One region of the Pseudomonas sichuanensis genome, then DNA from elsewhere that is predicted to be linked to it. Evidence: predicted binding sites of a transcription regulator. Region 1 holds the regulator's gene; each other region holds the start of a gene.
The links. The regulator sigma-54, encoded in region 1, starts transcription at its own class of promoters, with help from an activator protein. The targets are predictions, from matches to a motif close to ANTGGCATNNANNTTGCTNT.
Positions count from the first base shown of each region.

Region 2: LOY51_RS11385 (circularly permuted type 2 ATP-grasp protein) is a predicted target of sigma-54. The motif match lies at 4,771-4,790, and genes of this name have one in related genera.
Region 3: flgB (flagellar basal body rod protein FlgB) is a predicted target of sigma-54. The motif match lies at 2,335-2,354, and genes of this name have one in related genera.

Region 1 covers NZ_CP087185.1:4,792,896-4,803,261, forward strand. The annotation lists gene LOY51_RS21635 (STAS domain-containing protein) at 1-300, opposite strand, end outside; gene LOY51_RS21640 (MlaC/ttg2D family ABC transporter substrate-binding protein) at 297-950, opposite strand; gene mlaD (outer membrane lipid asymmetry maintenance protein MlaD) at 960-1,445, opposite strand; gene mlaE (lipid asymmetry maintenance ABC transporter permease subunit MlaE) at 1,445-2,242, opposite strand; gene LOY51_RS21655 (ATP-binding cassette domain-containing protein) at 2,242-3,051, opposite strand; gene LOY51_RS21660 (KpsF/GutQ family sugar-phosphate isomerase) at 3,298-4,272, shown strand; gene LOY51_RS21665 (KdsC family phosphatase) at 4,273-4,797, shown strand; gene lptC (LPS export ABC transporter periplasmic protein LptC) at 4,806-5,378, shown strand; gene lptA (lipopolysaccharide transport periplasmic protein LptA) at 5,365-5,889, shown strand; gene lptB (LPS export ABC transporter ATP-binding protein) at 5,890-6,615, shown strand; gene LOY51_RS21685 (RNA polymerase factor sigma-54) at 6,800-8,293, shown strand; gene hpf (ribosome hibernation-promoting factor, HPF/YfiA family) at 8,372-8,680, shown strand; gene ptsN (PTS IIA-like nitrogen regulatory protein PtsN) at 8,693-9,157, shown strand; gene rapZ (RNase adapter RapZ) at 9,160-10,014, shown strand; gene LOY51_RS21705 (HPr family phosphocarrier protein) at 10,035-10,307, shown strand.
Region 2 covers NZ_CP087185.1:2,476,297-2,486,662, forward strand. The annotation lists gene LOY51_RS11360 (hybrid sensor histidine kinase/response regulator) at 1-58, shown strand, start outside; gene LOY51_RS11365 (response regulator) at 104-481, shown strand; gene LOY51_RS11370 (proteasome-type protease) at 654-1,385, opposite strand; gene LOY51_RS11375 (transglutaminase family protein) at 1,453-2,250, opposite strand; gene LOY51_RS11380 (alpha-E domain-containing protein) at 2,247-3,197, opposite strand; gene LOY51_RS11385 (circularly permuted type 2 ATP-grasp protein) at 3,201-4,610, opposite strand; gene LOY51_RS11390 (FadR/GntR family transcriptional regulator) at 5,005-5,709, opposite strand; gene LOY51_RS11395 (transporter substrate-binding domain-containing protein) at 5,983-6,771, shown strand; gene LOY51_RS11400 (amino acid ABC transporter permease) at 6,781-7,446, shown strand; gene LOY51_RS11405 (amino acid ABC transporter permease) at 7,443-8,093, shown strand; gene LOY51_RS11410 (amino acid ABC transporter ATP-binding protein) at 8,080-8,808, shown strand; gene LOY51_RS11415 (efflux transporter outer membrane subunit) at 9,060-10,366, opposite strand, start outside.
Region 3 covers NZ_CP087185.1:4,327,192-4,337,557, forward strand. The annotation lists gene flgE (flagellar hook protein FlgE) at 1-693, opposite strand, end outside; gene flgD (flagellar hook assembly protein FlgD) at 724-1,422, opposite strand; gene flgC (flagellar basal body rod protein FlgC) at 1,436-1,879, opposite strand; gene flgB (flagellar basal body rod protein FlgB) at 1,882-2,289, opposite strand; gene cheR (protein-glutamate O-methyltransferase CheR) at 2,561-3,388, opposite strand; gene LOY51_RS19565 (chemotaxis protein CheV) at 3,440-4,369, opposite strand; gene flgA (flagellar basal body P-ring formation chaperone FlgA) at 4,433-5,182, shown strand; gene flgM (flagellar biosynthesis anti-sigma factor FlgM) at 5,357-5,668, shown strand; gene LOY51_RS19580 (flagella synthesis protein FlgN) at 5,716-6,183, shown strand; gene LOY51_RS19585 (flagellar brake protein) at 6,265-7,008, shown strand; gene LOY51_RS19590 (hypothetical protein) at 7,193-7,783, shown strand; gene LOY51_RS19595 (MFS transporter) at 7,904-9,250, opposite strand; gene LOY51_RS19600 (glutamine synthetase family protein) at 9,380-10,366, opposite strand, start outside.

The DNA of each region.
Region 1 (10,366 bases):
ACCGGCCAGCACTTCATCGAGGTCATAGACCCCGGCAATTTCCCGCATGTCGGCAGGCATGCCGTGCACTTCGCAGGCCTTGCCAGCCGCCTGTGCATCGCGCATGAAGGCCAACAGCAGGGCCAGCCCGACGCTACTCGACTTGACCACCGCGCTGCAGTCGAGCACCAGCCGCTGCTCGCCACTGGCGGCGATCAGCGCCTTGCCCTGCTGGCGCAGGGCCGGCCCGCTGCGGTAGTCGAGCACCCCGGCCAGGCAGAGAACGCCAGGCTCGGACATGCTCACGACGGCATCGCTCATTTGACTTCCTTATCCGGCGAGTTGTCGGCGGTTTCCTTGGCCTTGGCCACCTCGCCGGCCCAGCCGTCGATGGTTTTGTCCAGGCTGTTGCCGTTGCGCTGCATGGCGTCGGCGAACTGGTCGCGGAACAGCTTGCCGATGTTGATGCCGTTGACGATGACGTTGCGCACTTTCCACTCGCCGTCGATCTTCTGCATGGTGTACTGCACCGGATAGACCGCACCGTTGTTGCCGGTGATCTTCATGCCGACACTGGTGCGATCGCCATCCTCGGCCTTGGCCGGGTCGACGGTGATGCCCTGGTTGTTGTACTCGAGCAGGGCATTGCCATAGAACTGCATCAGGCTGCGCTTGAAGTTCTCCTGGAAGCGCTGCATCTGCTCCGCAGTGGCCTTGCGCGAATACTTGACGGTCATGATGCTCTTGGAGATGCCGTCAGCATCGACCACCGGGCCAAGGTTGCTGTTGAGCGCGGTATAGAATGCCTCGGGGTTGGCCTTGTACTGCGCCTTGTTGGCCTTGAGGTCGTTGAGCAACTGGGTCGTGGTGCCCTGGATGACATCACGGGCGGACTGCCCCGGCGCCGCCATGGCCAGCAGGGGGAAGGCCGCCAGCAGAACCAGCAGGCCACGTCGCAGGATCGAAATCATGGAAACTCCTTAATTAGCCGGTTGCGCTTCTTTGGGTTCCTTGCCCACTGTATTGAGCAGGAATTTGCCGATCAGGTCTTCCAGCACCAGCGCCGACTGGGTGTCGTGGATGGTGCTGCCGTCTTTGAGAACCGCTTCTTCGCCGCCCACGCTGATGCCGATGTACTTCTCGCCCAGCAGGCCGGCGGTCAGGATCGAGGCAGTGGAGTCGGTCGGCAGGTTGTCGACGTTCTTGTCCAGCTGCAACGTGACCCGACCGGTGTACGAGTCGCGGTCCAGATCGATGGCCGTGACCTTGCCGATGGTCACACCAGCCATGGTCACTTTAGCTCTGACCGTCAAACCGGCGATATTGTCGAAGTAGGCATAAACTTTGTACGTGTCGCTGCTCGGGCTGGCCGACAGCCCGCTGACACGCAGGGCCAGCAGCAGCAGCGCCAGGATCCCGGCCAGGAGGAACAGGCCGACACCGATTTCCAGGGTGCGGTTTTGCATCAGAAATCTCCAAACATCAAGGCGGTCAGAATAAAGTCCAGACCCAGCACTGCCAACGAGGCATAGACTACGGTCTTGGTGGTGGCACGACTGATCCCTTCTGAGGTGGGCTCGCAGTCATACCCCTGGAATACGGCGATCCAGGTGACGACGAAGGCAAACACCAGGCTCTTGATCAGCCCGTTGATCACGTCGTCGGTGAAAGAAACGCTGTTCTGCATGTTGGCCCAGAACGAGCCTTCGTAGACGCCCAGCCAGTCGACCGCGACCCACGAGCCACCCCAGATACCCACCACGCTGAAGATCAGCGCCAGCAGCGGCAGCGAGATGAAGCCGGCCCACAGGCGTGGGGCGACGATGTACTTGAGCGGATCGACACCGATCATTTCCAGGCTCGACAGCTGCTCGGTGGACTTCATGTTGCCGATTTCGGCCGTCAGCGCGGAACCCGCACGGCCGGCGAACAGCAGGCCGGTCACCACTGGCCCGAGCTCACGCAGCAGGGTCAGGGCAACCATCTGCCCCACGGCCTGCTCCGAACCATAGCGGGCGAGGATGCTGTAGCCCTGCAGCGCCAGCACCATGCCGATGAACACCCCGGACACGACGATGATCGCCAACGACAGCACGCCAACCGAATAGAGCTGCTTGACCAGCAACTGGAAGCCGCCGCCGACACCACCTCGACCGCTCAGCGCGTGACCAAGGAACAGGCAGGAACGGCCCAGCACCGCCAGCACGTCGATGGCCGAGCGGCCAAACAGACGGATACGTTCGAGTAAGGATTTTCTGCGCATCAACGCGCCCCCAGCAAATCGGCGCGGTAGTCTGGCGCAGGGAAGTGGAAGGGTACCGGACCGTCCGGGTCGCCCTTCATGAACTGGCGGATACGCGGGTTGTCCGAGCCCATCAGTTCGGCGGGCGTGCCCTGCCCCAGCACCTGGCCATCACCCACCACATAGATGTAGTCGGCGATGCTGGCGGTTTCCGCCAGGTCGTGGGAAACCACGATGCTGGTGATACCCAGGGCGTCGTTGAGCAGACGGATCAGGCGGACCAGCACGCCCATGGCGATCGGGTCCTGGCCGACGAACGGCTCGTCGTACATGAGGATCTGCGGGTCGAGGGCAATCGCCCGGGCTAGCGCCACGCGGCGCTTCATGCCGCCGGAGAGCTCGTCGGGCATCAGGTCGATGGCACCGCGCAGGCCCACGGCCTGCAACTTCATCAGGACGATGTCACGAATCAGATCGTCCGGCAGCTCGGTGTGTACGCGCAGCGGGAAGGCGACGTTCTCGAAGACATCGAGGTCGGTGAACAGGGCGCCGCTCTGGAACAGCACGCCCATCTGCTTGCGTGCATCGAACAGGTCGCCACGCGACAACGCGGGCAGGTTCTGGCCATTGACCCAGACTTCACCGCTGGACGGCCGCAACTGTGCGCCCATCAGACGCAGCAATGTCGTCTTGCCGCACCCCGAGGGCCCCATGATACCGGTGACCTTGCCACGGGGAATGCGAATGTCCACGTTGCTGAAAATGCTGCGCGAACCACGCTTGAAGGTGACTCCCTTCAGCTCGACCGCGCAGGCGCTATCCACACTCATCTAGACTCCTTGCAATGCAGCCTCGTCTTCGTGGACGCCTGCCCTCATCTTGAAGGCACACTGGTCCCTGGCGGGCCGAACAGCGGCGAACTATAGCACCGCAGATGGCACGCCCCCAAGGCCGCAAATCCGGCTGTTCAGGCAGGCGACAGCCTTGCGTTGCTTTCTTACGACAATCGAATGGATGAGCCTTTCACACATTGCGGCTATAATCGCCGCCTTTTCATCAGGCATTGCGTTTTCGACATGAGCCAATCCAGCGAGCTGATCCAATCCGCCCAGCGCACCCTGCGCCTGGAACTCGAGGCTGTGCAGGCACTGCTGGCCCGCATCGACGGTGACTTCGTCAAGGCCTGCGAGCTGATCCTGGCGAGCAAGGGCCGGGTAGTCGTGGTCGGCATGGGCAAATCCGGGCATATCGGCAACAAGATCGCCGCCACCCTCGCCAGCACCGGCACGCCGGCATTTTTCGTGCACCCGGCCGAAGCCAGCCATGGCGACATGGGCATGATCACCCGTGACGATGTCATCCTTGCCCTGTCCAACTCGGGCAGCACCGCCGAGATCGTCACCCTGCTGCCGCTGATCAAGCGCCTGGGCATCCAGTTGATCAGCCTGACCGGCAACCCGGACTCGCCGCTGGCGCAGGCCGCCGAAGTCAACCTCGACGCCAGCGTCGCCCAGGAAGCCTGCCCGCTCAACCTGGCACCGACCTCCTCCACCACCGCCTCGCTGGCCCTGGGCGATGCACTGGCCATCGCCCTGCTGGAAGCGCGCGGGTTCACCGCCGAAGACTTCGCCTTCTCCCACCCCGGTGGGGCACTGGGCCGCCGCTTGTTGCTGAAGGTCGAGAACGTGATGCATGCCGGCGACGAACTGCCCCAGGTGCAGCGCGGCACCCTGCTCAAGGACGCGCTGATCGAAATGTCGCGCAAGGGCCTGGGCATGACCGTGGTACTGGAGCACGACGGCACGCTGGCCGGGATCTTCACCGACGGCGACCTGCGCCGCAGCCTTGATCGCAATATCGACGTGCACAAGACCCTCATCGACGAAGTCATGACCGTGCACGGCAAGACCGCCCGCGCCGAGATGCTCGCTGCCGAGGCGCTCAAAATCATGGAAGACCACAAGATCAGCGCACTTGTCGTTGTCGATCAGAGCGACCGGCCGACCGGCGCCCTGAACATGCACGACCTGCTGCGCGCCGGAGTGATGTAAATGAACCAGGACCTCATGCAACGCGCCAAGGCCATCAAGCTGGCGGTGTTCGACGTTGACGGCGTGCTCACCGATGGCCGCCTGTACTTCCTTGAAGACGGCAGCGAATTCAAGACCTTCAACACCCTCGACGGCCACGGCATCAAGATGCTCATGGCCGCAGGGGTCACCACGGCGATCATCAGCGGGCGCAAGACGCCGGTGGTCGAGCGCCGGGCGAAGAACCTCGGCATCCCGCACCTGTTCCAGGGGCGCGAGGACAAGCTGGTGGTGCTGGACGGCCTGCTTGCCGAACTCAATCTAAGCTACGAACAGGTGGCTTATCTGGGTGACGACCTGCCCGACCTGCCGGTGATTCGCCGAGTGGGCCTGGGCATGGCGGTAAGCAATGCCGCGCCGTTCGTTCGCCAGCATGCCCACGGCGTCACCCAGGCACGCGGCGGCGAGGGTGCCGCCCGCGAGTTCTGCGAACTGATCATGCAGGCCCAGGGTACCCTGGACGCTGCCAACGCCCACTACCTGTAAGGCCCCCCATGTTCAGCAAGAAGATCAGAAATTTCGCGCTGCTTGGCGTGATAGCCGCCGTGCTGGCGGCCGTCGGGTACTGGAACATCAGCCCCGAGAGCTTCCTCGACAAGCCGGTCGCGCAGACCGACGAGAGCGCCATCGACTACTACGCGATCAACGCTCACAGCGTGCAGTTCCTGCCTGACGGCAAGCTGCAATACGAAATGACCGCCGACAAGGTCGAGCACCTCAAGGCCAGCGAAGTCACTCTGGTGACCACACCCGACCTGCACATGTACCGCGGCACCGAGTACCCCTGGCATGTGCAGAGCACGCGCGCCGAGGTCAACCCGGACGGCACCGAAGTCGAATTGATCGACAACGTGCGGGTTGCCCGCACCGACGAAAAGCAACGTCAAACCATCATTACCAGCACACGCATGACCGTGTTCCCGCAGAAGCAATATGCGCAGACCGAGCAAGCCGTTAGAATCGACGGCGCCGGTGGCACGACTACGGGCAAAGGAATGAAAGCGTATTTGAAAGAAGGCAGGATGGACCTGCTCTCTAACGTAAGAGGACAGTATGAGGCTCGTTAAAACCATCCCCCTTCTGCTCAGCCTGGGCGTAGCACTGGGAAGCGCGAGCGCCTTCGCCCTGCCGAACGACCGTGACCAGCCAATTCGCATCCAGGCCGACAACGCGCACCTGGACGACAAGCAGGGTGTGGCCACCTACACCGGCGACGTGATCATCACCCAAGGTTCGATGATGATCAAAGGCAACACCGTGACCATGACCCGCGCCGCCAACGGCGACATCGACGTGGTCACCTCGGTGGGCAACCTGGCCTACTTCGAGCAGCAGCAGAGCGCTGCCAAGCCGGACAAGATGAAAGGCTGGGCCGTGACCATCCAGTACCAGGCGCAAAAAGAAATGGTCATCCTGACCGACCGCGCCAAGGTCGAGAACGAAGGCAACACCACCGAAGGCGAGAAGATCGTCTACAACACCAAAACCCAGGTGGCGACCGCCGGCCGCGGCGGCAACGTGACTGCACCACGTCAGCGCATCGACATGGTCATTCAACCGAAGAAAAAGGCCGAGTAAATGGCAACCCTCAAAGCCCAGCACCTGGCCAAGAGCTACAAAGGCCGGCAAGTCGTTCGCGACGTCAGCCTGTCCATCGACAGCGGCCAGATCGTCGGTTTGCTCGGCCCTAACGGCGCCGGCAAGACCACCTGCTTCTACATGATCGTCGGCCTGGTACAGGCCGATCAGGGCCGGGTACTGATCGACAGCCTCGACGTCAGCCACCAGCCCATGCACGGCCGCGCCCAATCCGGCATCGGCTACCTGCCGCAGGAAGCCTCGATCTTCCGCAAGCTGTCGGTGGCCGACAACATCATGGCCATCCTCGAGACCCGCAAGGACCTCGACCGCGACGGCCGGCGCAAGGAGCTGGAAAGCCTGCTGCAGGAATTCCACATCAGCCACATCCGCGACAACCTCGGCATGAGCCTTTCCGGTGGTGAACGCCGCCGTGTCGAAATCGCCCGCGCCCTGGCCACTGCGCCCAAGTTCATCCTGCTGGATGAACCGTTCGCCGGCGTCGACCCGATCTCGGTGGGCGACATCAAGCAGATCATCCACCACCTCAAGAACAAGGGGATCGGCGTGCTGATCACCGACCACAACGTTCGCGAGACGCTCGACATCTGTGAGACGGCCTACATCGTCAACGATGGTCAACTGATCGCCGAGGGCGACGCCGAGACCATCCTGGCCAACCAGTTGGTCAAGGAGGTCTACCTGGGTCACGAGTTCCGCCTCTGATCCAGGCCCGCCTGGAGCACTGGCGCACACGCCCGTTCAGGGCTTAAGTGTTACTGTGCTCTAGGCAAGCGCTAGAATTTCAGGCATACGAGTTGCATACGAACTTGCTTAAAATCGGCGCCCAGCGCCCTACAGGTAGTAGATGGCGCATGTGCGCCGGCTAACAAGGTATTAAGCCCCTGCCATGAAACCATCGCTCGTCCTAAAAATGGGCCAGCAACTGACGATGACCCCGCAGTTGCAACAGGCCATTCGTCTGCTTCAGCTTTCCACCCTGGACCTACAGCAGGAAATCCAGGAGGCGCTGGAATCCAATCCGATGCTCGAACGCCAGGAAGACGGCGACGACTTCGACAACAGCGACCCGATGGCGGACAACGCCGAAAGCAAACCGGTCGCCGAAGCCCAGGACACCAGCTTCCAGGAAACCACCGGCAACACCGAAACCCTGGAAGAAGGCGAGTGGGCCGAGCGCATCCCCAACGAGCTGCCTGTCGACACCGCCTGGGAAGACATCTACCAGACCAGCGCCAGCAGCCTGCCCAGCAACGATGATGACGAGTGGGACTTCACCACCCGCACGTCCGTGGGCGAGAGCCTGCAAAGCCACCTGCTCTGGCAGCTCAACCTCGCGCCGATGTCCGACACCGACAGGCTGATTGCCGTTACCCTGATCGACAGCATCAACGGCCAGGGCTACCTGGAAGATACCCTCGAAGAAATCTGCGCCGGCTTCGACCCTGAGCTCGACATCGAGCTGGACGAGGTAGAGGCGGTGCTGCACCGCATCCAGCAGTTCGAGCCCGCCGGCATCGGCGCCCGCTCCCTGGGTGAGTGCCTGTTGTTGCAACTGCGCCAGCTGCCGGCCTCGACGCCGTGGATGAGCGAAGCTCAGCGCCTGGTCAGCGACTATATCGACCTGCTCGGCAGCCGCGACTACAGCCAGCTCATGCGCCGCATGAAACTCAAGGAAGACGAACTGCGCCAAGTCATCGAGCTGGTGCAGACGCTCAATCCGCGCCCTGGCTCACAGATCGAGTCGAGCGAACCCGAATACGTGGTGCCGGACGTCATCGTGCGCAAGGACAACGAACGCTGGCTGGTCGAGCTCAACCAGGAAGCCGTGCCGCGCCTGCGGGTCAATCCGCAGTACGCAGGTTTCGTGCGTCGCGCCGACACCAGCGCCGACAACACCTTCATGCGCAACCAGTTGCAGGAAGCGCGCTGGTTCATCAAGAGCCTGCAAAGCCGCAACGAAACCCTGATGAAAGTGGCGACCCAGATCGTCGAACACCAGCGCGGCTTCCTTGATCACGGCGACGAGGCCATGAAGCCGCTGGTGCTGCACGACATCGCCGAGGCGGTGGGCATGCATGAGTCGACCATTTCCCGGGTCACCACACAGAAATACATGCACACGCCACGCGGCATCTACGAGCTCAAGTACTTTTTCTCGAGCCACGTGAGCACTGCCGAAGGCGGCGAATGCTCGTCCACGGCGATCCGCGCGATCATCAAGAAACTGGTCGCTGCGGAAAATCAGAAAAAGCCATTGAGTGACAGCAAGATCGCTGGTTTACTGGAGGCACAAGGCATCCAGGTAGCCCGTCGCACCGTCGCCAAGTACCGTGAATCGTTGGGCATCGCCCCTTCGAGTGAGCGCAAGCGACTGATGTAGCCCCTGGGTAAGCCATAGCGTTTCAGTGGCAGGTGCAATACCTGCCTCTTTATGCACGGGCAACAAAGGAGAAGCTGTATGCAAGTCAACATCAGTGGACAGCATGTAGAAGTCACCCAACCACTGCGCGATTACGTGCTCGAAAAGCTCGCCCGACTGGAGGGTCATTTCGACAAGATCACCAACGTGACGGTGATCATGAAAGTCGAGAAGCTGCAGCAAAAGGTTGAAGCCACGCTCCAGATACCCGGTGGCGAAGTTGTTGCCAATGCCGAACACCAAGACATGTATGCCGCGATCGACGCGCTTGCCGACAAGCTCGACCGCCAACTGAAAAAACACAAGGAAAAACAGCAAAGCCTGCTGCAAGGCGCAGCCGCCCGCTGATCCCCCTCATCCATGATCCGACTTGAAACCATCCTGACCCCCGGCCGTTCACTCGTGAACGTGCCGGGCGGCAGTAAGAAGCGCGCCCTCGAAAAGGTCGCCACTGTAATTGCCGAGCAAATCCCAGAGCTCGAGATGCAAGACGTCTTCGAGAAGCTGATTGCCCGCGAAAAGCTCGGCTCCACCGGTTTTGGCAATGGCATCGCCATTCCCCACTGCAGGCTCGAGGGTTGCTCAGCGCCCGTCAGTGCCCTGCTGCACCTGGAAGCTCCCATCGATTACGACGCCATCGATGGCGCGCCCGTGGACCTGCTGTTCGTCCTGCTGGTCCCCGAAGCCGCGACCGATGCGCACCTTGAATTGCTGCGCCAGATCGCCAGCATGCTCGATCGCGAGGATGTGCGTAAGCGCCTGCGTGCTGCCAACAGCAACGAAGCGCTCTACCAGGTGGTCCTGGACGTCCAGAACGAGGCCTGAACATGCGCCTGATCATCGTCAGCGGCCGCTCCGGCTCGGGTAAAAGCACCGCCCTCGACGTGCTGGAAGACAATGGCTACTACTGCATCGACAACCTGCCTGCCGGGTTGTTGCCGCAGTTGGCGGAAAACGCGCTGATCAACACCGAGTTGCAACAGCCCAAAGTGGCTGTCTCCATCGATGCGCGCAACCTGCCCAGCCACCTGACGCGCTTCCCCGAACTGCTGGAAGAGGCACGTTCCCGGCATATCCAGTGCGATGTGCTGTATCTGGACGCTGACGAAGAAACCCTGCTCAAGCGCTTTTCCGAGACCCGCCGCCGCCACCCGCTGACCAACGCCAACCGTTCGCTGGCCGAGGCCATCCGGGTAGAAAGCGAGCTGCTGGGCCCCATCGCTGACCTGGCCGACCTGAAGATCGACACCACCCGGCTGAACCTCTACCAACTGCGCGACTCGATCAAGCTGCGGCTGCTCAACCAGCCCGAGCCCGGCACCGCCTTTCTGGTCGAATCCTTCGGTTTCAAGCGAGGCATGCCAGTGGATGCCGATGTGGTATTCGACGTGCGCTGCCTGCCCAACCCTTATTGGAAGCCGGAACTTCGTGACCACTCCGGGCTCGAACAGCCGGTGATCGACTACCTGGCCGCCCAGCCGGACGTCGACGAGATGTTCCAGGACATCTCCAGCTACTTGCTTAAATGGCTGCCCCGCTTCGCCGCCAGCAACCGCGCCTATGTCACCATCGCCATCGGCTGCACTGGCGGCCATCACCGCTCGGTGTACATCACCGAACGGCTCGGCCAGTTGCTCCAGCAATCCCTGAAAAATGTCCAGGTCCGCCACCGCGACCTCTAGCCCACAGGATCCGCCACACGATGCCCGCCCGCGAAATAACCATCATCAATAAGCTGGGCCTGCATGCCCGCGCGGCAGCCAAGTTCGTCGGCGTGGCCGGGCGCTTCCCCTGCCAGGTGCGGGTCGGCCGCGCACCGGACAAACTGGTGGACGGCAAGAGCATCATGGCGGTGATGATGCTCGCCGCCGGGAAGGGCACCCAGGTGCATCTGCTCACCGAAGGCGAGCAGGACAACGACGCCCTCGAAGCGCTGGTGGCGCTGATCAACAACTTCTTCGACGAAGGCGAGTAACCCTCCCCGCGTAACATCCGCTACCAATTGTCGGTGTGAACAATCCTGCGATTGTCTCT
Region 2 (10,366 bases), 2.3 Mb from region 1:
CCTGCCGTTGCCAAGGGTGCAGCAGCAAAGCGACCACACACAGGCAACCTCGGCGTAGTGCTGGGGTCTGATTGCCAACTGAGTTGAATGTGAAGGCGTTGTCATGAGCGAAGATGCACAAGATGTCGTATTGATCGTCGAGGACGAACCGGCGATCCGCATGATCCTGCGCGATTACCTGGCGGGCGAGGGCTACCACGTGCTGGTGGCCGAAGACGGCGAACAGGCGTTCGCGATCCTGGCCAGCAAACCGCACCTGGACCTGATGGTCACCGACTTTCGCCTGCCGGGCGGCATCACCGGGGTGGAGATTGCCGAGCCTGCGGTGAAGTTGCGGCCTGAGCTGAAGGTTATCTTCATCAGTGGCTACCCGGCGGAGATCCTCGAGTCGGGCAGCCCGATCGCGCGCAAGGCGCCGATCCTGGCCAAGCCGTTCGACCTGGATACGCTGCATGAGCAGATTCAGGTGTTGTTGCGTTAGGGATAGGTTTTGCATTTGGCTTGTGATTGCCGGGGCTGCTGCGCAGCCCTATCGCGACACAAGGCCGCTCCTACAGGCGACCGCGATCCCCTGTAGGAGCGGCCTTGTGTCGCGATAGGGGCGCAAAGCGCCCCCCCAGCATTAGCAGCCGTTCACCGAAACCTGCGAACGGTCACCCCATGTACTCCCCAGGCGGCGCCGGCAATTCGCCCAGCAAATCCCGCAACCCCGCACACCACTGGCTGCGAATCTGGCTGTAGTAAGGATCATCCTGGGTAATGCGATAACTCTGGGTCGGCCCGAACGCATCCTTGCGATACACCAGCAAATCCAGCGGCATGCCCACCGACAGGTTGCTGCGGATGGTCGAGTCGAACGAGATCAACCCACAGCGCAATGCCTCGTCCAGTGACGTGCGGTAGGTCAGGTTGCGGTCGAGGATCGGCTTGCCGTACTTGCTTTCGCCCAGTTGCAGGAACGGTGTGTCCTCTGTGGCCTGAATGAAGTTGCCTTGCGGATACACGCTGTAGACCCCCATGGGCCCACCGGCAATTTGCCCGCCCACCAGCAACGAGCAGCTCAGGTCGACCTTGCTCGCCAGCTTGCTGCGGTCGCGGGTGACCACCTCGCGAATGGTCGCGGCCACCAGCACGGTCGCGTCGTACAGCGTGCGCACGTTCAGCAGATGGCTGCCCGTGCCGTTGCAGCGCTGGCGCAGCAGGTTGACCACCGATTGCGAGGTGGCCAGGTTGCCCGCGCTCTGCAGGACGATCAACCGCTCGCCGGGGGTGCTGAAAATGAACAGTTTGCGAAAGGTCGAGATCTGGTCGATCCCGGCGTTGGTGCGCGAATCGGAGACAAACACCAGCCCGTCGGCCAGGTGCATGGCCACGCAGTACGTCATGTGGTTTACCTGTGTAGGTTGAATGACCCCGGCGTCACTGCAACGACGGGGTCGGTGGGGGCTTGGCTTACTGTTGCTGCCCCTGCAGCAGCGACCGGACCTGGACCTGCGCCAGCATCGACTCGGCGCCGCCGCCCCGGCGCATGCCGCGGACCGGACAGGCGTCGAGGTAGTCCAGGCCCACCGCCAGTTTCAGGTGGCGATCGGGCCTGGCCAGACGATTGGTTACATCGAAGCTGTACCAGCCATCGCCCAGCCAGGCCTCGGCCCAGGCGTGGCTGGCCAGGTGGCTGGCATCCTCGGTGCACAGGTAGCCGGACACGTAACGCGCCGGGATGCCCAGGCTGCGGGCGCAGGCGAGGAAGGCATGGGTGTGGTCCTGGCACACGCCCACCCCGGCGGCGAAGGCCTCGGCAGCGGTGCTGTCGACCGCCGTCGACCCTGGGCTGTACGGCATGCGCTCGGCCAGCCCCTCCATCAGCATGACCAGCGCGGCCCGGTCGCGGCGGCTGCCGCAGTGTTGCCTGGCAAAGTCGATCAGGGCTGCGTCGGCCTGGGTCAGGCGGCTGGTGCGCAGGAACGGCAAGGGCGACTGGCTGTCGTGCTCGACCTCGAGCGTGGGGTCGATCTCGACCTGGCCCTGGGCACTCAGCGCCAGGGCGCTGTGCGGCTCTTCCAGGGTCAATACGTGCAGCACGTTGCCGTAGGGGTCGAGCTGGCTGCGCACCTGCTTGGGCATCTGCACCTGCCAGGCGAGGATCTGCTGGCGGGCGTTGCTCTGCGGGGTCAGGCGCAGGAACTGGATGCTGGCGCTCACCTGGTTGGCGTAGGTGTAGCGGGTGTCATGGTGGATGGCGAGCTTCATACGACCTCCAGGTAGGAGTGGTGAACGGTCTGGCTGAGCTGGCGAATGCGCTCGATGAAGTCGGTCAGCCATGGGTGCAGGCCGGCTTCGAGGATTTCGTCGATGCCGGTGTAGCGCAGCCGCGCATTGAGCTCGGCGGCCATGCGCTGCGAGGCGCGGCCACTGGTGCTGGGCAGGCCGGCGAGGATATGGTCCAGCTCCTCGATGCAGGCATGCAGCGAGCGCGGCACATCGGCGCGCAACAGCAGCAGCTCCGACACCTGGCGGGCGCTGGGCGCGTTGCGGTAGATCTCGTTGAACGCCTCGAACGATGACAGCGCGCGCAGCAGGGCGCTCCACTGGTAGTAGCCACGGGCCGAGTGGTCGCTGACCTCTTCCGATGCCTCGCCGAACATTTCGTAGCGCACATCCAGCAGGCGCAGGGTGTTGTCCGCCCGCTCCAGGAAGGTGCCCAGGCGAATGAAGCAGTAGGCGTCGTTGCGCATGATGGTGCCCGCCGTGGCGCCGCGGAACAGGTGCGAGCGCTCCTTGACCCAGTCACAGAACTGGCTCATGCCATAGCGTGCCAGGCCGTTGCTGGCGATGTTGCGCATCTCCAGCCAAGTGGCGTTGATGTTCTCCCACATGTCGCCGGTGATCCGCCCGCGTACCGCATGGGCATTGGTGCGCGCCGCCTGCAGGCAGCAGTAGATGCTGCCGGGGTTGGTCTCGTCGAAGGCGAAGAAATGCAGCATGCGCGCGGTGTCGAGCTCGGCGTGGCGCTGGTTGTAGTCATCCAGGGTGCCGGCCGCCAGCAACGACATGGCCAGTTCGGCGCGGCCGTCGCTGCGCCCGGCCTGGGGCATCAGCGACAGCGAATAGCTGACTTCGAGCATGCGCGCCAGGTTCTCGGCGCGCTCCAGGTAACGGGACATCCAGTAGAGGTCCGAAGCGGTTCTTGAAAGCATGTGTCAGTCCTCCACTACCCAGGTGTCCTTGGTGCCGCCACCCTGGGACGAGTTCACCACCAGCGAGCCTTCACGCAGCGCCACCCGGGTCAGGCCGCCGGGTACCAGGCGGGTTTCGCTGCCCGACAGGACGAAGGGCCGCAGGTCGATATGGCGCGGGGCGATGCCGTTCTCGACAAAGGTCGGGCAGGTCGACAGGCTCAGGGTGGGTTGGGCGATGTAGGCTTCGGGGCGGGCTTTGAGGCGCGCGCGGAAGTCTTCGATTTCTGCCGCCGTGGCCGCCGGCCCGACCAGCATGCCGTAGCCGCCGGAGCCCTGGGTTTCCTTGACCACCAACTCCGGCAGGTGGGCCAGCACGTGGGACAGCTCCTTGGGGTTGCGGCACTGCCAGGTCGGCACGTTGTTGAGGATCGGCTCCTCGTCGAGGTAGAAGCGGATCATCGCGTCGACATAGGGGTAGATCGATTTGTCATCGGCAAGCCCGGTACCTATGGCATTGGCCAGCACCACGTTGCCCGAGCGGTAGGCCGCGATCAGGCCGGGCACCCCCAGCATCGAGTCGGGGTTGAACGACAGCGGGTCGAGGTAGGCATCGTCGAGGCGCCGGTAGATCACGTCCACCTGCCTGGGGCCTGCGGTGGTGCGCATGAACACATGGTCGTCGCGCACGAACAGGTCGGCGCCTTCCACCAGTTCCACACCCATTTCACGGGCCAGGAAGGCATGTTCGAAGTAGGCGCTGTTGAAGCGGCCCGGGGTCAGCACCACGGCGGTGGGGTTTTCCAGCGGGCTGGCGCTCTTGAGGGTATCGAGCAGCAGGTTGGGGTAGTGGTCGATGGGCGCCACCCGCTGGCTGGCGAACAGCTCGGGGAACAGGCGCATCATCATCTTGCGGTCTTCGAGCATGTAGCTCACACCGCTGGGCGTGCGCAGGTTGTCTTCGAGCACGTAATAGCTGCCATCGCCGTCGCGCACCAGGTCGACGCCGGCGATGTGGGCGTAGAGGTCGCGGTGCAAGTTCAGGCCTTGCATGGCGATCTGGTAGCCCTCGTTGGCCAGCACCTGCTCGGCCGGGATGATGCCTTGCTTGAGGATGTGCTGGTCGTGGTAGACGTCGGCCAGGAACAGATTCAACGCCTGCACCCGCTGGATGCAGCCACGCTCGACTTTCTGCCATTCGCTGGCCTTGATGCTGCGGGGGATGATGTCGAAGGGGATCAGGCGCTCGGTGCCCTGTTCGTCGCCATACAGGGTGAAGGTGATGCCGGCGCGGTGGAACAGCAAGTCCGCTTCGCGTCGGCGCTGCGCCAGCAACTCGGGCGGTGTGTCTGCCAGCCAGCGCGCAAACGGCTGGTAGTGGGGACGGCAGGCACCGTCGGCGTCATACATTTCATTGAAAAAAGCTCGGGACATACCGCACTCCTTGCCGCACAAACCCACGGCATTTTCCTGCAACTTGGCTATTTCACGATGCGAGATCCTGCGAGCAAAAATGAGTTCTGGTTTTTATCGGCACCTCAGTGTGCGTTGACAACTTCCTGCTGCGCATCGAGCGGGCGATGCGTTGCGCAGGTAAACAAAGTCTTTGCAATGGAAGTGCCGGAAATCCAATAAGCCGCGAATCAGCTGATTATTTTTAAAAACAATCGCTGGCGCGCTTTATTTATTCAATAAAGCGACGCTTTTGGCTGGGGGAGGCGGGGTGGGTTTGTTTGCGTGTTGACGGCCTGCCAGGCGAGCCCGCGCCAAAACGGGGCGTGGCAGGCCGGCGTTGGTGTTTTTGAACCAATACGGGGAGGGCGGCCGCTTAGGCCGAGAATACGATCCCGGTACGCAAGGCGGCACTGCGGATATGTTCCTGCATGGCTTTCTGCGCGGCAGGGGCCGAATGCCTGGCCAGCGCGTTGAGGATCTTCTTATGCTCTTTCCAGGTTTCCATGGCCCGTTCCGGGCGAATGAATGGCAACTTCTGGCTCTCTATGTAAATGGCCTCGCTGGCCATGACTATCTGCAGCATCGCCAGGTTGCCACTGGCCTCGAGAATGCCCCGATGAAAGGCGAAGTCCAGGCGCGCCGCCGCTTCGAAGTTGCGCGCCTTCAACTCGATGCCCATGGCTTCGACATTTTCCGCCAGTGCATCGAGGGCCTCGGTGGTCAGGCCATTGGCAGCCTGGCCAGCGGCAAAGCCTTCGAGTACATAGCGCAACTGGAAGGTATCGGCGGCCGATACCTGGGCTGCAAACGGCCAGGCAAATCCTGAAGCAGAGGCTGGCTGTTCAGCTTTCTGCGCTTTGACGAACACCCCTTTGCCCGGCTGCACGCTGACCACGCCCATGGCACTCAAGGATGAGAGGGCCTCACGCAGTGACGCACGGCTGACCCCCAGGTTCTGCGCCAGTTCGCGTTGCGCGGGCAGGGCGTCGCCCGGCTGGTATTCGCCCTCGTCGATCAGGCGCTGGATGGCCTGCAAAGCGAGTTCGGGAACGGCGCCGCGAAGGGGGGTGTCGAGCATCGGTACAGACCCATCCAATCAAAGAAGCTGCCGTTTTACGACGTTCTTCACCGTGCACGCAAGTTTGGCCCTGTGCTGGTGCAACGGCGCGGTCGCTGCCATTTAACGGGGATTTATCGGCAGGATGCCGGGCCCCAGGGTATCAACTGTTCAGACCAGTAATACCGCCAAGCACGAGGCCTGCGGGCGATTTCCCGGTGTTTTGCAGCGTCATGGCACGTCGGCTGCAAGGGTTCAGCAAACAGCTGCCCATCACCACCCGAGGTCTTGACCATGAACACTATGCGCAAATGCCTGCTGGCCACACTGCTGTGTGGCAGTGCCCTGATGCAGTCGATCGCCCACGCCGATACCCTCAGCGACATCAGCCAGCGCGGTGTGCTGAAGGTTGCCGTGCCCCAGGACTTCCCGCCGTTCGGCTCGGTCGGCCCCGACCTGAAACCGCGCGGCCTGGACATCGACACGGCGCAACTGTTGGCCGACAAGCTCGGGGTAAAGCTGGCCCTTACCCCGGTCAACAGCACCAACCGCATCCCGTTCCTGACCACCGGCAAGGTCGACCTGGTGATCTCGAGCCTGGGCAAGAACCCGGAGCGCGAGAAGGTGGTGGACTTCTCCAAACCCTACGCGCCGTTCTACCTCGGCGTGTTCGGCCCCGAAGCCAGCAGCATCGACAGCCTCGATGCGCTCAACGGCAAGACCATCAGCGTCACCCGTGGCGCCATCGAAGACATGGAGCTGAGCGCGGTGGCCCCGCAAGGCGCGACCATCAAGCGTTTCGAAGACAACAACTCGACCATCGCCGCCTACCTGTCCGGGCAGGTCGACCTGATCGCCAGCGGCAGCGTGGTGATGTCGGCCATTGCTGCGAAGAACCCGGCCAAGGTGCCGGTGCTCAAGCTCAAACTCAAGGACTCGCCGGTGTACGTGGGCATGGCCAAGGAGCAGCCGGCGCTGCGCGCCAAGGTCGATGAAATCCTGGTGCAGGCCAAGGCCGACGGCAGCCTTGGGCGCAATGCCGAGAAGTGGCTCAAGCAACCGTTGCCCGCCGATTTCGAGTGAGCTTGAACGATGGCCTATCAATTCGATTTCGCCGCCGCATTGCAACAGGGCGACCTGCTGCTCAAGGGCGCGCTGTTCACCCTGGAACTGACCGCGATCGGCACCCTCGCAGGCGTTGCCCTGGGCATCGTCGGCGCGCTGGTGCGGGCCTGGCAGCTACGGCCGTTCAACTGGCTGTTCGGGGTGTATGTGGAGCTGATCCGCAACACGCCGTTCATCGTCCAGCTGTTCTTCATCTTCTTCGGCTTGCCGGCCCTTGGCGTGCGCATGAGCGAATGGCAAGCGGCGGTGCTGGCGATGGTGATCAACCTTGGCGCCTATTCCACCGAGATCATCCGCGCCGGCATCCAGGCCATCCCGCGTGGGCAGCTGGAAGCCGCCTCGGCGCTGGCGATGACGCGTTTCGAGACGTTCCGCCACGTGATCCTGCGGCCGGCCCTGGCCAAGGTGTGGCCGGCGCTGTCGAGCCAGATCGTCATCGTCATGCTGGGGTCGGCGGTGTGTTCGCAGATCGCCACCGAAGAGCTGTCGTTCGCCGCCAACTTCATCCAGTCGCGTAACTTCCGCGCGTTTGAAACCTACCTGTTCACCACCTTGCTGTACCTGGCCATGGCCATTGGCGTGCGGCAATTGCTGAACCTGTTTGGCCGGCGCGTGATCGTGGGGAGACGCTGATGGATTTCACCTTGTGGGATATCGTGCGCAACCTGCTCACCGGCTTGCAATGGACCTTGCTGCTGTCGCTGGTGGCGTTCGTCTGCGGCGGCGCCATGGGCTTGCTGATGCTGCTGGCGCGGATCAGCGACAACGGCTGCCTGCGGGTGTTGGCCCGTGGCTACATCGAGCTGTTCCAGGGCACGCCGCTGCTGATGCAGCTGTTCATCGTGTTCTTCGGCATCGCCCTGTTCGGCATCGACGTGTCGGCCTGGGCGGCGGCGGCGGTGGCATTGACGCTGTTCACCAGTGCGTTCCTCGCCGAAATCTGGCGCGGCTGCGTGGAGTCGATCCCGCGCGGGCAGTGGGAGGCCAGCGCCAGCCTGGCGCTTCGCCGTGGCGAGCAGTTGCGCCATGTGGTGCTGCCCCAGGCGCTGCGCCTGGCCGTGGCGCCGACCGTGGGCTTTTCGGTGCAGGTGGTCAAGGGCACGGCAGTGACCTCGATCATCGGTTTCACCGAACTGACCAAGACCGGCGGCATGCTGGCCAACGCCACCTTCGAACCTTTCCTGATCTACGGCCTGGTGTCGCTGGGCTACTTCATCCTGTGTTTTCCACTGTCGCTGGGTGCCCGCCACCTGGAGAGGAGGCTGCATGCCGCTGGTTAGCGTTTCTGCGTTGCACAAGTACTACGGGGACAACCACGTGCTCAAGGGCGTCGACCTGAGCATCGAGGAAGGCGAAGTGGTGGCGATCATCGGCCGAAGCGGCTCGGGCAAAAGCACCTTGCTGCGTACCTTGAACGGGCTGGAGTCGATCAATGACGGTGTGATCGAAGTCGACGGCGAATACCTGGACGCGGCACGCGCCGACTTGCGCAGCTTGCGCCAGAAGGTCGGGATGATCTTTCAGCAGTTCAACTTGTTCCCGCACCTGAGCGTGGGCGAAAACGTGATGCTGGCGCCGCAGTTGGTGAAGAAGACGCCCAAGGCCGAGGCCCGGCAACTGGCGCGCAGGATGCTGGAGCGGGTAGGGCTGGAAGCCAAGTTCGATGCCTACCCCGATCAGCTGTCCGGTGGCCAGCAACAGCGCGTGGCGATTGCCCGGGCGCTGGCGATGTCGCCCAAGGTGCTGCTGTGCGACGAGATCACCTCGGCGCTCGACCCGGAGCTGGTGAGTGAAGTGCTCGGCGTGGTGAGGGGGTTGGCCAAGGAGGGCATGACGTTGGTGATGGTCACCCATGAAATGCGCTTTGCCCGGGAGGTGGGGGACAAGCTGGTGTTCATGCACCAGGGCAAGGTGCATGAGGTTGGCGACCCGAAGCGTTTGTTCGATGCACCGAAGACGGCGGAGTTGGCGAATTTTATTGGGAGTGTCGGCTAATACAGCGCTATCCCTGTAGGAGCGGCCTTGTGTCGCGATAGGGCTGCGCAGCAGCCCCGGCTATCTGGATCAGGTGAAGATCGTCGGGGCCGCTTTGCGGCACTTTCGCGACACAAGGCCGCTCCTACAAACGATCGCGTTCATTCGGTGGCATTTGTAAACCGCCATAAAAAAGCCCCGACAACCAAGGCCATCGGGGCAAACGGTTGGGGGAGGATCCAACCAAAGGAGCTTTCAATTCAACAGGTCACTCAGCGCGTACTGGCCACCACCTCCGGCTGCCAGCCACCACCCAGGGCCTTGTAGATCGCCACGATGCCGCTGTACAACTCGACCTCGCCCTGGGCCTGGGCGTCTTCGGCGCTCAGGCGTTCGCGCTCGGCATCGAGCAGCACCAGGTAATCCACCGTCCCTTCGCGGTAGCGCACCGAGGCCAGCTCGGCGGCCTTGCGGCTGGCATCGCTCTGGCGCATCAGCGCCAGCAAGCGCTGCTGGCGCTTGCCGTAGTCACTGAAGGCATTGGCCGACTCTTCCAGGGCCAGCAGCACCTGCTGCTCATAGTTGGCCAGTGCGCCGTCGGCATCGGCCTTGGCGCCACGCAGGCGCGCACGCACGCTGCCCAGGTCGAATGCCGCCCAAGTGATGCTCGGGCCCAGCGCCCAGGCGTTGGAGGCGGCCGAGCCGATCTGCGAGCCACGCGCGGCGGTGAAGCCGAGGAAACCGCTGAGGCTCACCCGTGGGAACAAATCGGCGGTGGCCACGCCCACATTGGCGGTGGCCGCGGCCAGCTGGCGTTCGGCGCTGCGGATGTCCGGGCGGCGGCGCAGCAGCTCGCCGGGGTCGCCCACCGGCAGGGCCTTGGCGATGGCCGGCAGGGCCTTGGGCGACAGGTCCACGGTCAGGGCGTCCGGGCGTTGGCCGAGCAGGGTGGCGATGCGGTTCTTCGCCCGCACCTGAACCGCCTGCAACTGCGGCACGGTGGCTTCGACACCGGCCAGGCGGGCGTCGGCGCGCACCACATCGAGCTCGTTGCCGACCCCGGTGTCACGCAGGGTGACGGTAATGTCGCGCGATTGCTGCTGGGTCTTGAGGTTGGCCACGGCGATCTGTTCGCGCAGCTGGGCGCCGCGCAATTGACCGTAGGCATCCACCAGCTCGGCGATCAGGCTGACCTGCAGCTGCTGCAGGTCGGCCTCGGCAGCCGCTTCCTGCGCTTCGCTGGCTTCGATCTGGCGCTGGATACGGCCGAACAGGTCGAGCTCCCAGGCCATGTCCAGGCCCAGGTCGTAACGCTCGCTGTTGACCCGGCGCTCGGTCTGGCCGGGGATCTGGCCCTTGCCCAGGTCGCTGCTGGCGCGGCTGTTGACCACCGGTAGCTGGTCGTTGGCGGCGTCGTCGCGGATCGCCCGCGCCGCTTTCAGGCGGGCGAAGGCGATGCGCAGATCGCGGTTGCCATCCAGCGAGGCTTGCACCAGCTGGTTCAGCACCGGGTCGTCGAACTGCTTCCACCAAACGCTCTCGAAGCGGCTGCGGTCGAAGGCCTTGGCTTCAAGGCCGC
Region 3 (10,366 bases), 470 kb from region 1:
CAAGGTCGGGTCGGCCGGGTTACGACCGTCGATGGTGGTGTACATGGTCCAGGAGTTGGTGCCGGCATCCTTGACGAAGTACTGGTTGAGCTGGTGCGCGTTGCCCTGGCTGTCATAGACATCGGTGTTGAAGGTGTAGTTGTAGCTGTTGACGTTGGCCGGGTCGAACGGCGCCACGCTCGGCGCGATGGCGCTGGAGTTGAGGTTGACGGTTTCGGAGACACGACCGGTCGGGTTGGGCTTCAGGTTCGAAGTGTCGATTTTCAGATCGGTCAGCACACCCTTGACGACCTTGCCGTTGGCGTCCACCGCATAGCCCTGCAGGTTGGCACCACTGGAGTTGACGACGTAGCCGTCCTTGTCGCTGTAGAACGCGCCGGCACGGGTATAGATGCGCGAACCGTTGTCGCTCAGGGCGAAGAAACCGTTGCCGTCGATGGCCATGTCCAGCGCCTGACCGGTGCCATTGATGTTGCCCGGGTTGAACATCTGCGAAACGGCCATGGTCTTCACGCCGCTGCCGACCTGGGTCCTGCCGCCGGAGGTACCGCGGATGGACTGCGAATACTGGTCGGCGAACTCGGCGCGCGACGATTTGAAACCGGTGGTGGCGACGTTGGCAATGTTGTTGCCGGTAACGTTCAGAGCCTTGTTCGCCGCGTAGAGACCGCTAAGGCCGATATTGAAAGACATTGACTCGCTCCTTGTGCCGATTCTGCGGCGTTAGATTCCGATGCTGGTGACTTTGGAGATGCCGATCTTGCCGATGCCGGCCAGGTCCAGCATCATCTCGCTGCCGTTCTGGAAGCTGACACTGTTGACCCTTGCCGGGAGCAAGGTGGACAGCGTCTTGGCCTTGCCCTCGACCGTGGTCTCAGCCGTGAAGGTGTAAGTGCCCGGGGCGACTTTCTCGCCCTTCTCATTGGTGCCATCCCAGATGAAGTCGGCGGTACCGGCTTTTTGCGAACCCAGCTGGATGGTCTTGACGACGTTACCGTCCTTGTCCTTGATGCTGACCTTGCCATCGCTGATGCTCTGCGGCACCACGACCTGGCCATTGAAGCTGGCGGTGGTGTCCACCACGGCCTTGTCGGTCTGCACGATCACCGAGCGACCGACCAGCGAGGTGGCCTGCAGCGCCTGGGACGAGCCAATGCCGGTCAGGATCCCGTTGACCGAATCGTTCAGCGACTGGATACCTTCCAGGCTGCTGAACTGCGCCAACTGCGCGACGAACTCACCGTTCTCCTGCGGATCGAGCGGGTTCTGGTTTTTCATCTGCGTGACCAGCAGCTGCAGGAACGCATCCTTGCCCAGCGCACTGCCGGCCTGACCGGTGGTGCTGCTGTTCTTGCTGTCGGGCTTCTGCAACGATTTCAGGTAGGAACTACCGACTTCGTTACTGGTATTGGTTGTGGTCATGGCGGCTCCGTGCTTACTGACCCAGGGTCAGCACCTTCTGCATCATGTTCTTGGCGGTGTTCATCAGCTCGGCGTTGGTCTGGAACGCACGACTGGCGGAGATCATGTCGGCCATCTCCTCAACCACATTCACATTCGGGTAGTAGACGTAGCCGTCCTTGTTGGCCGCCGGATGGTTCGGTTCGTAGCGCGCCTCGAGGTTACTCTGGTCCTCGATGATGCCCTTGACCTGCACGCCCTGCCCGGCCTCGCCCTGGTCTTCGAACAGCGACTGGCTGGTGCCGGCCTGCGCGTTCTGGAAGGTGGTGGCGAACACCGGGTGGCGCGCACGGTAGGTCTGGTCGATGCTCGAGGAGACGGTCTCGGCGTTGGCGATGTTCGAGGCAACGGTGTTCAGGCGCGTGTTCTGCGCGCTCATGCCGCTACCGGCGATATTGAAAACACTGGCAAGGGACATGATCACTCTCCGCGCAGGGCCGAAACCAGCCCTTTGAATTTACTGTTGAGCAACGTGAAGCTGGCCTGGAAGCCGATCGCGTTCTCTGTGTAGTTCGATTGTTCGATCTGGGCATCGACGGTGTTCTGGTCGATCGACGGCTGCATCGGGGTACGGTACTGCAGGGTGTCGTCGGCCATTGCCAACCCTTCGGCCTCGATATGCCGATTGTTGGTGCGGTCCAGGGCGATGCGCCCCTTCTGCTGCTTGTCGGCCTCGGCGGCGAGCACGGACGAGAAGTCCATGTCACGCGCCTTGTAGTTCGGCGTATCGGCGTTGGCGATGTTGTTGGCCAGCACTTCGGCACGCTGGGCGCGGAAGCCCAATGCCTTTTCGTGTATGCCAAGCGCCTTGTCGAAGCTGATGCTCATATCAGGGAAACCTTCATAGGTGACCAGAATTTCGTTGGCTAAGCTTTAGCAAGGCCTGTGCCAGCTTTGCAAAGCCCCGCATTCACTGGGCCCCAGGGCTTTTCGACCTGCCGCCATTGCCAGAAAAGCGGCAAATCGCTTCCGCCGCGCAGCAGGCAAGCGGCAATTGCCACCCGGCAAAAGCGGCAAACCAAAAAATTGACGTCATTTGTAGCGCCCATGAAAAAGGCCGGCGTCTCACGACACCGGCCTTCGCTTGCAGCCTCAGGCGTTACTTGGCCTGATAGATGATGCCCGGGCTGCACTGGACCATCTGATAGTGGTCCGGCAAACCGTTGAGCGCCTCGGAGGCACCAAGGAACAGATAGCCACCGGGCTTCAGCGTGCCATGGATACGCAGCAGGATGTCCTTCTTGACCTGGGCCGAGAAGTAGATCAGCACGTTGCGGCAGAACACGATGTCGAACTTGCCCAAGGGCGCATAGCTGTCCAGCAGGTTGTACGAGCGGAACTCGACGCGGCTGCGGATCGGCGCCTTGACCGCCCAGCGCCCCGGACCCTTGGGGTCGAAGTAACGCTGCAGGCGCTCCTGCGACAGGCCGCGGGCAATGGCCAGGCTGTCGTATTCGCCGGTCTTGCAGTTATTGAGCATCGAGCCGGACAGGTCAGTGGCAACGATCTGCGCGCCCATCTTCAACTGGCCAAGGTTGCCGCGCTCGAATTCGTCGATGGCCATGGAAATGGAGTAAGGCTCCTGCCCCGACGAGCAGGCCGCCGACCAGATGCGCAGGCGCTGGCCCGGGTTGCCCTTGATGAACTCGGGGATGACCTTGTTCTTGAGCACCTCGAAGGGGTAGGTATCACGAAACCACAGGGTTTCGTTGGTGGTCATGGCATCGACCACCTGCTCGCGCAAACCACCCCGCGGCTGTGCCTGGATACGCTGCACCAGCTCACCCAACGACTTGATGCCCTGCTGCTCCATCAGCTTGTTGAGACGGCTGGAGACCAGGTACTGCTTATTCTCGCCCAGCAGGATGCCACAGGCTTTCTCCAGGAAGACCCGGAACTGTTCGAAATCCAAATTACCCGTAGACAATGGTGCCGCCTCTTTCTAAATCGCTAGCGCCGGGGACTGGCCCCGGCCGTTTCAATGCGTTGCCTTGATCCGGTCGACTACCCGCTGGGCAAGGTCGTCCGGCCTGAACTTGGCCAGGAAATCATCAGCCCCGACCTTCTTGACCATGGCCTGGTTGAAGACCCCGGACAGCGAAGTATGCAGGACGATGTGCAGCTTTTGCATGCGCGGGTCGCTGCGGATCTCGGCCGTCAGGGTGTAGCCGTCCATTTCCGGCATCTCGATATCCGAGATCATCATGAGGAATTCCTCCTCCGGCCGTTTACCTTCATCAACCAGCTTGCGCAGGTAATCCAGCGCCTGGCGACCATCGTTGAGCGCCACCACCTCAACCCCGACAGTCTGCAGACAGCGGCTGACCTGCTTGCGCGCCACCGACGAATCATCGACGGTCAGCACCCGCAGCAGCACGGCCTTGTCCTGCACCTCGGCATCGATCACACCCTCGGACACCGACTCGGACGACGGCGCCACTTCCGCCAGCACCTTTTCCACATCGATGATCTCGACCATGCGGTTATCGACCCGGGTGACCGCGGTCAGGTAGTGATCGCGCCCGGTCCCCTTGGGTGGCGGATGGATCTCTTCCCAGTTCATGTTGACGATGCGCTCGACCGAGTGCACCAAAAAACCCTGGGTCTTGGTGTTGTACTCGGTGATGATCACAAAGCTGTTACGCGTGTCTTCCTTCAGCCCCGGCAACCCCGTTGCCATCGACAGGTCCAGGATCGGGATGGTCGCCCCGCGAATGTTGGCCACCCCACGCACCACCGGATGAGACTTGGGCAGCACTGTCAGTTCCGGGCACTGCAGCACCTCCCGGACCTTGAACACATTGATGCCGTAGAGCTGGTCGCCATTGAGGCGAAACAACAACAGCTCCAGGCGATTCTGCCCCACCAGCTGCGTGCGCTGGTTGACCGAATCCATCACTCCAGCCATGCCGGACCCCTCCAACGATTGCCTGTATACCGAATCGGCACGGGCTTTGCTTTTTTGAGCGCCATGTATACGAAAACGACATTTTCCCGACGACTGACGCGCCTGCTGACCGGTTCACTGGCAGCCCTGTGCCTCATGGCATCCAGTGTTCGCACCCAGGCGCAGGCATTCACCTTGCCTGAACAGCTTATCGGTGTCACCCAGGGGTTTCTTGAATTCACCGTGGAAGATTATCTGGCGACCACCCAGACCGGTGGCCGCTACGAGATCCAGGTCAACCGGCTCGACCCGCGCCTGCGCATGCCGCTGTGCAGCCAGCAACTTGACGCATCACTGGAAAGCCCGACCCCGCTGGGCCGGGTCACAGTGAAGGTGCGCTGCGACAGCGCGGCTCCGTGGACGATCTTCGTGCCCGCCCAGGTACGGCTGCTGCGCGATGTGGTGGTGATGACCCGGCCGCTCAAGCGCGAAAGCGTGGTCGGCGAAGGCGATATTGCCCTGCGCGAACGCGATGTCGGCACGCTGGGTCCTGGCTACCTGACGCAAATGGACCAGGCAGTGGGCATGAAGCTGCTGCGCCCCACAGTGGTTGACCAGGTACTGACCCAGCAACACCTGGAACAGGCGGAGGTGGTGCGCAAAGGCGATCACGTGGTGATTGTCGCGCGCAGCGGCACCCTCAGCGTGCGCATGCCAGGCGAAGCCCTGAGCAAAGGCGGCCTGCAGGAACAGATCCGGGTGCGCAACCTGAACTCCAAGCGCGTGGTGAAAGCGCGGGTCACAGGGCCTGGGCAGGTAGAGGTGGCCATGTAGCAATATTCACCGCCAGATCATGACAGAAGGCTGGCGGCAGGGAACCGCTCCCCCTAAACTGTGTCGGAATCGGGTGCGCAAGCGTGCTGCCAGGCAGCACTGCATTCCTGCCTAAAGTTTTTTTCGGGCTGGCCGAAAACAGGGTATGCGTACAAATACCCAGAGGTTTTGATCATGGTCATCGACTTCAGTCGTGTGAATAATTCTCCGCCCAGCACGGGTGGCGTTCGTGGCAATGCCGCGCCTGGCAACGTCGACAAAACCGACGCCAGCAGCGTAGCGCCCAGCGCCAATGCCAGCGGGGAAGCGGTACATTTCAGCCCAGAAGCCCAGCAGCTGCAGAAGATCAGCGACAGCCTGCGCGACCAGCCGACCGTCAACAGCGCCCGCGTGGCCGAGTTGAAACAAGCGATCGCGGACGGCAGCTACAAGGTCGACGCCGACCGTGTCGCCAGTAAACTGCTTGATTTCGAAGCCCAGCGCTAACCTCCAGGTGCGCTGACTTCAAGGACGCAACACGCCAAGAGTTAGCCATGCACGACATCACTCTGCTGCAACTGATCGAAAACGACATCGCGCCAACGCAGGAATTGCTCGACCTGCTCCAGAGCGAGACGGTCGCCCTGCATGGGCGCGACATGCAGCTGCTGGAACAGATTCTGGCCCGCAAGCAGTCGTTGATCATCTTGCTCGAGCAGCAGGGTCGCCGACGCAGCCAATTGCTCCAGGACATCGGCCTCAGCGCCGATCGCGCAGGTGTGCAGGCCATGGCCGCACAGTCGCCCAATGGCGAGGCCCTGCTGCAACGGCTCGATGCGCTCAGCGCATTGATGGATGCCTGCCAGAAGGCCAACGAGACCAATGGCCAGGTCATCCAGATACAGCAGCGCGCCACGGCCAATCAGGTCAGCATCCTCATGGGTGGCGATTCTCCCTCGCTGTACGACAGCCGTGGCACCACCTCGCCGATGGCCAAGCCCCGGGCGCTCAGCCAAGTGTGATTTTCCCTGTTCAAGGCACGGAGCATACTGGCAAAATGCCGTAACTTGCGTGTGTCGTTTTTGCCTGGAGATTGAGAACCCGTGTTCAATGAAACCGATGCCCCCCAGCCACCAAAGGTGCTCACTACCCCTTTGGAAATCGCGGCCAACCTGCGCCAGCTGCTGGAGAGCCACGACCCGCTGATCATCAGCTTCCATGAGCGCAGCCAGCGGTTCCAGAGCTATGTGGTGCACATCGACCGCGACAACGGCGTTCTGGCCCTGGATGAAATGATCCCCCGCGATGGCGAGAAGTACATCGAGAACGGCGAAGCGTTCCGCGTCGAAGGCTTCCATGACGGCGTACGCATCGCCTGGGAGTGCGACACGCCACTGACCATCACCGAGATCGACGGCCATCGCTGCTATCGCGGCCCGCTGCCCACCGAAGTCACTTACCATCAGCGCCGTAGCGCCTTCCGCGCTGCACTCAAGCTGTCGCAGCTGGTCGACATCGTCCTCGACGGCACCCACTTGAAAGGCAACGGCGCACTGCGCGGCAAGCTGCTGGACATCTCTGCCACCGGCTGCAAATTGCGCTTTGAAGGCAACGTCGAGGAGCGCCTGCAACTGGGCCAGGTGTACGAACGCTTCAAGGCCGCCCCCCCCCTGGGCCTGGCCGACACCATGGTCGAACTGCGCCACCTGCACTTCGAAGAGCGCATCAACACCACCTTCGCCGGCGTACGCTTCCACAACCTCAACGGCCAGGCACAGCGCAAGATCGAGAGTTTCGTGTATCAGTTGCAGCGCGAAGCACGACGCTTCGACAAAGACGACTACTAATCATCCTCGACTCATGACTACGCCACCCCTCGGGTGGCGTTTTTGTTGACACGCCCAGCTGCACGCCTTGGCTTGTGAAAAACCATGAGCACCCCAGAAATTCTTCCAGGCTCCCCGCTCCTGAGACTCAAAGCATTATCGACTCCTGAACCCCGTATTGGGATCCGTTCAAAAGGAGAATCCGATGCTGCGTACCCGATTCACCGCCGAATTACACTGTAAATACGGCCAGATAGTTTGCGACAACGCCACCAGCGATGTTTTTGGATTCGAGATAGATGATGGCTGGCTCTGCGCCAAAGGCACGCGCACAGAGAATACCTGCATACCTTTACGCTTCGAGTTCACCTTCCTTGAAGAGAAAAAAAATCGCCTGCACTACCAGATCCATGCCGCAGATACCTGGCAATACATAGGAGCAACGCTTGAACAAAACGAGAACGGCTGGCTAGGTATGTATGCCACCCATGCAGTGGGGCGCATATTACATGCACTTAATCCTGCCAATCTGCTTCGCTCACAACCTTATTGGAAGATTGAATTACTCCAGGATTGGGATGGCACCGCCGAAAAAGTTGAAGGTGTCGAATTCTACCTGCGTGACGCCAAAGGTCACAGAGTCGGACAAACAATGCACCAAGCCATTCGTACCGAATTAGCAGAAGATATAGACGATTTTGTAGTCAAGGGCCAAGCTTTCCTCCCTTTTCTACAGGCGAACGGTCGTGAAGGCGAAGTCCTGAAGTTTCACCTTCGTAAGATTAAACTCTCATAGGCCATTCGAGATTCGCGGCCTAGCGGCGAGGGTGTAGGACTGGCTGTTACCTGAGCACGCACAATCACAGACGTCGACAACTCTCGAGTCAACGTGCAGAGCCAGGCTCCTTCGCCCGCCCTACACGGGTCGTTCGACCTGCACGTTGGCCTCGGCACCGGCCGCATTCGCTGCCGCCAGCACCTCTTCCTCGGTATCCTCGGCAGCCACCGGCGCCTGCATCACCTCCTGCACCGTCTGCTCATCGACCCGCGGATCGAGCGCCGCCGACAACGGCGAGCCAGCCGCCGGCATGGCCACGTGGCCCAGCGGCGCATCCTGTACCTGATGCAGCCCGGTAACCGCCTTGGGCCGGATACGCCAGACCAGCACCAGCGCAAAGAACACGAAGAACGCATACAGCATCTGCGGGCCCAGCAGCTTCATCAGCACCCCGGCCGCCAGCGGCCCGATACAGGCACCCACCCCGTAGGTCACCAGCAACATGGCGGTCAGCGATACCCGCCGTTCGCTTTCCACATGGTCGTTGGAAAACGCCACGGCCAGTGGATACAGGCAGAACTGCAGCAGCGAGATCACGAAGCCGATACCGAACAACAGCTCCAGCGGCACACCCGGCAGGATCGCCAGGGGCGCCGAGGCCAGCGCCAGGCCGATTGCCACGCTGCGGATCAACACCGCGCGGTCATAGCGGTCGGACAGCCAGCCCAGCGGCCACTGCACTACCAGGCCGGCCAGGATGCAGCTACCCATGAACAGGCCGATCTGCTCGGTGGACATGCCCTGGCTGGTGGCATAAAGCGGTGCCAGGCCATAGAACGAACCAACGATCAGCCCTGAGCCCAGCACGGTGGAGAGCGATTGCGGCACCCGTTTGATGAAGAACTTCGGCTCCATCGGTGCCGGGCGCAAGGGTGCGGGGTGGATGCGCCGGGTCATGGCCACTGGCACCAGGCACAGGGCAAAACACATGGCTACCAGCATCAGCAGCTCCGGCCCCAACTGCGGGTGCACCACGAGAATCAGCTGGCCCAGCACCAGCCCCAGATAAGAAGCGATCATGTAGCCGCTGAACACCGCGCCTCGATGCTTGGCATCGGCCTGCTCGTTGAGCCAACTTTCGATGACCATGTACTGACACATCATCCCCAGGCCGACGATCATCCGCAGCCCGATCCAGGCCGGTAGCCAGCTGGTCAGGCCATGCCCGAGCACCGCCGCACAGACGATACCGGCACAGGTGGCATAGGCGCGAATATGCCCGACCCGGCCAATCAGCCGGTGGCCGACCTTGCCGCCTACCGCCAGGCCGAAATAGTTGGCCGCCATCAGCGCGCCGATCCACAGGCTGTCGACGTGATCGGCGGCGAGGCGCAAGGCCAGGTAGGTACTGAGCAGGCCCGAGCCGATCAGCATCATCAAGGCAGCGAAGTACAACGACTGAAACGGCTTCCAGATATTTCGCATACGTCCCGTGGGCTCCTGGCGCAGGTGGCGGTGGGTTGCAGGCAAGCATAAAAGCAAATCCGCCGCGACGCAGGCCCCCGCAGGCGAAAAAGATCGCCAACGGCGGGCCCGTTACAGCTTGCGTCGCGCTCAGGCCTGCGCCGCCAGCACCCGCCGCTCCCAGGGCGTGATCTCGTCGAGGAAGTCGCTCAGTTCGAGGGTCTTGGTGGCGATATAGCCTTCGATGAACTCGTTGCCGAACAGCTCATGGGCCAGCGCACTGTGCTTGAGGCGTTGCAGCGCTGCATGCAGGGTGCAGGGCAGGCTCAGGTGCTCGGGCACTTCGAATTCGCCCTGGATCGCGGGCGTGGGGGCGATCTGCTGCTCGATGCCATGCAGGCCGGCGGCAAGGCTGGCGGCAATAGCCAGGTAAGGGTTGGCGTCGGCGCCGGGCAAGCGATTTTCCACCCGCCGCGCCACTGGCGAGCTGGCCGGAATGCGCAGGCCCGCAGCGCGGTTGTCGTGCGACCAGCAGGCGTTGTTCGGCGAGGCGTAGGGGTGGCACAAACGCTGGTACGAATTGACGTTGGGCGCGAACAGCGCGGTGAAGTCGGCCAGACAGGCCTGCAGGCCACCAATGAAATGATGGAAGGTGTCGGTCGCCCTGCCCTGCTCATCGCTGAACACGTTTCGCCCATTGGCGATGTCCACCAGGCTCTGGTGAATGTGCATCGAACTGCCGGGCGTATGCGCCAGCGGCTTGGCCATGCACACCACGGTCAGGCCATGGCGCAGCGCCACTTCCTTGAGCAGGTGCTTGAACAGGAAGGTCTGATCGGCCAGCAGCAGCGGGTCGCCATGCAACAGGTTGATCTCGAACTGGCTGACACCCATCTCGTGCATGAAGGTGTCGCGCGGCAGGCCCAGCGCCGCCATGCACCGGTACACCTCGCTGAAGAACGGCCGCAGGCCGTTGTTGGAGCTGACGCTGAATGCCGAATGGCCCATCTCCCGGCGGCCATCCTTGCCCAGCGGCGGCTGGAACGGCTGCTGCGGGTCGCTGTTGGGGGCGAACACGAAGAATTCGAGCTCGGTCGCCACCACCGGCGCCAGGCCATGCTCGGCGTAACGAGCAAT